Regions from separate parts of the Dehalobacter sp. CP genome, predicted to be linked through region 1. Evidence: riboswitches for the same ligand, from Rfam matches in the RefSeq annotation. Region 1 holds a riboswitch; the other holds the start of a gene.

The links. Region 1 has a riboswitch for cyclic di-GMP ahead of AAH944_RS09250 (hypothetical protein). Riboswitches for the same ligand answer to the same signal wherever they lie in the genome.
Region 2: another riboswitch for cyclic di-GMP. It lies ahead of nhaB (sodium/proton antiporter NhaB); the one in region 1 lies ahead of AAH944_RS09250 (hypothetical protein).

What each region holds. Positions count from the first base shown of each region.
Region 1 is NZ_CP157399.1:1,865,878-1,869,059, reverse strand. Features, by position in the region: gene AAH944_RS09250 (hypothetical protein) at 1-1,362, opposite strand, end outside; cyclic di-GMP riboswitch class I at 1,483-1,567, opposite strand; gene AAH944_RS09245 (ABC transporter ATP-binding protein) at 1,859-3,182, shown strand, end outside.
Region 2 is NZ_CP157399.1:2,015,325-2,018,506, forward strand. Features, by position in the region: gene AAH944_RS09980 (hypothetical protein) at 1-167, opposite strand, end outside; gene nhaB (sodium/proton antiporter NhaB) at 443-1,948, opposite strand; cyclic di-GMP riboswitch class I at 2,031-2,122, opposite strand; gene AAH944_RS09990 (glycine betaine ABC transporter substrate-binding protein) at 2,841-3,182, opposite strand, start outside.

The DNA of each region.
Region 1 (3,182 bases):
TGTAGTGATGGTCCAAGTGGAATTGCTTATAAAGCTGCTGTCGGTATTGTCCACAATAATAGGAGCTGTAGTCGATGAAGGAATGGTTTGTATGAGTTCAGCAGTTGATGGTGTTAATTCACTCATTGAGGGATTGTTGATTACGGGAATTAGGGGGATGTCCTGATAGGCAGAACTAGCTACCTTAAGAATATTGCCTGTAGAAGCGGCCACAGTTGCGGAATCGCAGCCCAGACCGAAGTAAAAGTCACCATTCATTTCTTCAAAGGATCTGGCAAAGGTATCTGTATTAAAACGGAATACTTCGTTCCAAGTCTGAAGATCGGTGGTTTGGTAGACGACACTCGTGTAATTGCCGGCAGAATTTTTCACATTGGTTAACACATACAGACTGTTGCCTCTGATGAGCAGATCTGCAGGGACAGCCGAAGTCTCAGGGAATATCACCTTTGTGGATTCATTAATGCTTTTGGCAATATACATAGAATCGGGAAGCCAGTGAGAGGTGGTGATCCGGTTATTTAGATATACAAGTTTATTTTGGAAGGTTGTAGGTTTTTTCATATAGTAGACGTAGGACGAAGTGAGGCCATTGGCGAAATTGGTTGAATAGATCTGTCTGGCGGAGCTGCTGTCAGTGATTCCAAGCATTGAGACATACTTGGTGTATGATGTCGTGATCGAAGTTGGCTTCATGTACATCATCTTTCCTGAAGCATACAGTGTTTGATTCAACTCAAAGAGGGAAGTGGCCCAGGAACCATAAAATGTAAAGCCAAGAGGAACCCGGCTGGTCCAAGTTTTCCCCATATCATTGGAGACAAGAACTTCGCCCCAACCTGTTTTACTGGTTCCGCAGGCTGCATAAAGCTGACCGTTATAGAGTGCCATGTCGAAAACATGAAGTGCATTCGGAATGGTTGCGTTTTTGAGCCATTGGTCATTATCTTCAAGGGTATAGAAATTGCCATTGTTCCAATCTCCCCGTGAATCGGTGCCAGGGATGTAAAGTTTGCCGTCCATTACTTTATATTGGGCGATTTCCTCTTCATCAACGGTATATTGCGTGATGAATTTTTGGGCGGATGGCTCATAGTAGATGACCGGGATCGGACCGGCGTTCGTATTAAAATCACCATGGGCGAGATAAATACGGTTGTTATAGACTTGCATGTCCCAGACATTCTTGGCAAAAGTAGCTTTGTTGAACGGGTTTCCCAGTAATTCGACCTGGGAGGTTACATCTTTCACTGTAGTCGCAGCAGAAACCATTTTATCGGTATGAACAGCGAAGCACGTGTTCACAATAAGTGTGAAGCTGAAGATTCCGGCGGCGATTCTTGTGATACTTTTCTTAATCATTGGTCCCTTCCTTTCCAAACTAGATAAAAATACAAAAAGCAACTGGTTCCCCAGTTGCCGACAGCTTAGTTTTTTATATTCATTCTAGCTGAAAAAAACAGATGACTATATAAAAACTAATTTGGCAACTGGCTGTCATAGGGAATCCCCCTTAGACCCTTTAGCTTTGCGCCACAGCCTTTCGACTGCTTTGCCTTGAGCAAATGTTCCTGTAGATCAATCCTTCCATTTTCCATTTTATTCCCAGTTGGAACAAAACGCAATATTTTACTTTACTTTTGTTTAAAATTTATGTATTTTTTGTAATAAAGTTACTATATCAAGCCGAATGACAAAATTCAATAGGATAAACGGACTAGGGTGTTGGGATTTTTGTCCCATTTTTAAAAAAAAGAAAATATTTTAGCGAATATTGCATAAAAAGAATTATCGAGTAGAAATTTTAACGGAACTATGGCACTATAAAGTATGCTTCCAAAAATATCAGGAGAAAAGAATGATTATTCAAGATGAAATTAAAAAAGGAATAGTTTTTGTTCGTTGGATAAAACCGGATGTGCTCCCCTTTCTTCCCAGGCTCATCGTCATTCTGCTGATTACTTCGACAGGGGCACTTTTTGGTGTTGCAAACGCCATACTCTCCAAGCATATGATTGACTACGCGATTGCAGGAGAACTGGCTTATGCCGGTATGGCCGGTGCTGCTTTAGGCGGTGCGATACTTCTTAATATCATGTTATCGATTGCCGGGTCACTGCTTTCTGTACGCGTCAGCGAAGGCTTTTCCAACGCCCTGAGGCAGCGTTTTTTCAAAAGGATGATGGTGACAGAATGGCTGCCGCTTTCGAACTATCATAGCGGGGATCTGATGACACGGTTGACAAGTGATGTCAATAACATCTCCAGTTGTATTATTAGTGTGATCCCGGGTATCGTGGCATTAGGCGTGCAGTTAGTCGGTTCTTTTGTAACCTTGCTTTATTATGAGCCGCGATTGGCAGTAATTGCGTTCATACTGGGACCTTCAACCGTGTTGTTCAGCCGGATCTGGGGCCGAAAGATGAAGAACTTGAATCATAAAGTACAGGAATCGGAGAGTATCTACCGCTCGTTCATTCAGGAAGCCATCCAAAATTTCATCATTACGAAAGCGTTTCGGTTGGAAAACAGGAATACAGATACCTTGCAGGGATTGCATCAGAACCGTATGAAGTGGGTGATTCAGAGAAACAAGACGACCTTATCTGCCAATACGATAATTTCGCTGGGATATTGGGCAGGTTACCTGGTTGCGTTTGGCTGGGGGATCGTCCGTTTGTCTCAAAAGGCAATCTCCTATGGAACATTGACTGCTTTTCTGACATTGGTTCAGCAGGTCCAAGGGCCTTTTGTCAGCTTGGCCAGGGCCTTTCCACAAATCATCGCGATGCTGGCGTCAACGGAGCGACTGCAGGAACTGGAAAAGATCCAAATGGAGAGGCGGGAAGGGCAGGTCCCGCAAGAGAAAAATGTCGGTATTCGTTTCCGGCAGGTCAGCTTCTATTATTTAGAGGAGAAAGAAAAGCCGGTCCTGGATAAGATTTCGGTGGATATAGCACCCGGTGAACTGGTAGCATTGGTAGGGTCTTCCGGGGTTGGAAAAACGACGTTGATCAGGCTTTTGCTGGCTTTGGTTAGACCTTCGGATGGCGAAGTCTATTTTACAGATGCGGCCGGTCAAAAATATGAAGTCACTGCTGTGACCCGGGATTGGATTACCTATGTTCCGCAAGGAAATACATTGTTCAGCGGCACCATTGCCGACAACCTGCGGAGCGGCA
Region 2 (3,182 bases), 150 kb from region 1:
ATGCGTTCAGTCAAAATAATCAGCCACCATATGCATTCGCCAAGTTTATGTTCCAGTTCGGATACAGTCTCCCCATTTGTCGGCCAACGCCCCTGTTGAGACATTGTCAGACGGACCACCAAATCGGTATCTGTCAAAAAAGTTAAGGCATCTTCTTCTACTGTCAATTCTTTTTCATGGTACTGCCTAAGCGCAAAGCATCTCAAAACTCTGCTTAGTGAATATATCGGCAAATATTACAATCCCGCTAATACACATCAGGGCATTGAGTGCCAGACCCCTGTTCGGTCAATGGAATGGCCTATTTCTTCCGTTATCGGTTTTGATTTTTGATCCGGTTCTCGGAGGGTTGTATCACAACTTCAAGAAGCAGGCAGCTTGATTTATCGTACAACAAATTGTATTGGTTCAACTGGATCATTTTTTTGAAGGCTACAAGGTGTTACAACAGGTACATTGTTGCCAGCAGGCCCGTAAGAGTCATAACGATAGCGTATGGCAGAGCCAGCTTTACCATTTCCAGGTAAGACAGGCGAATCAGCGGTGCAAGTGCAGAAGTCAAGATGAACAGAAACGCCGCCTGACCGTTTGGTGTGGCAACTGAAGGGATATTTGTACCCATATTAATGGCAACTGCCAGCTTGTTATACTGCTCCAGCGCAATACCTCCGGCTTTAAATGCCTGCTGTGTTTCAGTCATATATACCGTGGCAACAAAAACGTTGTCACTGATTGCCGAAAGGACGCCGTTGGCCGTAAAAAAAGCGGCAAGCTGATTCTGTCCTTCGATGTTCAATACCCATTGAATAATCGGCGTAAACAAATGCTGATCATGAATAACCGCAACGACGGCGAAAAATACGACCAGCAGCGCAGTAAACGGCAGCGCTTCTTCAAACGCATGACCGATGCGCTTTTCTTCAGTAACCCCGTTGAAGGCTGTAAGCAGGATAATAATCATCAGACCAATAATACCTACTTCCGCCAGGTGCAGTGCCAGGGAGAAGATCAGCACAACACCGCACAAAGCCATAACAATCAGGCGCACACGTCCGCGCATATTCCTGGCAGTATCTTTGACTTTTACATCATCTTCCATAACCTTTCGCACAGACTCAGGAAGCTGGTAGCCGTACCCCCAGAACTTAGTAACTTCAAGGATAATGGTAGTCAGAAGACCAACGATCAATACCGGGATAGACACAGGGGCACATTGTATAAAGAAATCTACGAAGTCCCATTGCATAATGGAGCCAATTAAGAGGTTCTGCGGTTCACCAACCAGTGTTATTGCTCCGCCCAGCGCAGTGCCCACAGCGCCATGCATCAGAAGATTACGCAGAAAACCACGGAACTCGTTCAGGTCCTCATGATGTTTTTCATCAACACTATGGTCGTGATTAATGTCATACGTTTCGTATACTTTTTCGCTGGAAGCAAACTTGTGGAAGATGCAATAGAAACCATAGGCCACGGCGATAATCACTGCGGTTACGGTCAGCGCGTCCAAAAACGCGGAAAGAACCGCACCTAGAACAGCGAACAGGAATGAAAGCGCGACTTTAGAGTGTACTTTAGTAAGGAGCTTGGAAAACAGGTACACAAGACCTTCTTTCATAAAATAGATCCCGGCAACCATGAACATCAGAAGAAGAATAACCGGCAGGTTCATTTCAACCTCGTGATAGACCATATGAGGGTTAGTAAGTCCGAGCACAACGGCTTCAATCGCCAGAAGCCCACCGGCAGGAAGCGGATAACATTTTAACGCCATTGCCAAGGTAAAAATAAATTCGACAATCAACACCCACCCGGTAACGTACATACCGGCGGTAACCATCAAAATTGGGTTTAACACCAAAAAAGCAAGAATTGTTCTTTTGTACCAGTCCGGAGCGTGACCCAGAAAATTTGCTCTGAATGCTTGTCCGATGCCCATTTGTTTCATATGTACTATCCTCCTAAGTGAAAATAAGATATAAAAAGAGAGCAATCCAAAATGGAACTACTCCCCCCCAGAAGTTCAAATTACTTGCAGCCTGGCAGTCATAGCAACTTACAAGCAGCCTTAGACCCATAGCTTTAGCGTCCTTCACTTTCATGAAGTTTGCACCAACCTGTACAACTATATATTGTTATTTTTGCTTAAGCTTTTATATTATAACAAAAAATTATTCTTTTGAATACCCAGTAGTATCCACTTTATGCTGAAGTGTCCAGGTATTTATCTTAAGTATTTTGCTTTTTAATATAATCCTTTAGCAAATCAGGCTATCTCTTATCCTTTGGAACATGGAACTGATTTTCATAAGCTTTACATTGACCAATTATTAATCCTGTACCATACATTTCTTCATTTTCCCAATAAAAATATCAATACAAGAAATATATCAACTAGGCACCTTCCCGCAGTGTCCATATCTTGCTGATATTAATCAACGTATAATGCGGCAAACTTTCAATAGATTTACTATTCCATTTTTTCTTCTCCACCTTCTTAAATCTGATATAAATCAAAACAATACAGATTACCTCTCGTTCTTCATCAATCCAATTACAAAAAGAATTTCATTCTCCTGTCTATAATGAGGTGTGTAACAAAACTTGTTGCCCGTTTATTTGTCGCCCTACATTCATTATGAAAATAGCCTAAAATGAACACCCTCATTCCACTATTATGGTAAATCGAGGGTGCTCTTATATGGTTATATTATACACTTTCGATTTTTTACTTTAAGTTTTAATATAGCCTCATTTGCATAGATGAGCCTACTTCGCCAATCTGCTTTTTTCTGTAAAAATATTTTTTATAATTGGCGAACTAAATAATAACCTTAGATTTACTTAAGCCAACCGTCAACAATATCCTTATTCTCATTTATCCACTTTCTAGCTGCATCCTCTGGTTTCATTCCTTCATTGATTAAGCCTTCAAGACTGCCGATCTGAGCATCCGACATCTTAAATTTTTTCAGCATGGCAGCAGCTTCGGCTTGTTTCCCGCTGAAGTCTTTATTGGCCAGGATGTGAATCTCTTCTGCTTCTCCAAATTCTTTCTTTGGGTCATTCAGATATTTCAGATCATATTTAGCAAACATCCAATGCGGACTCCAGCCAGTGATCGCAATCCATTCATTCTTGCTATACGCTTTGTCCATGGCCGCCATCATAGCCGGCTCGCT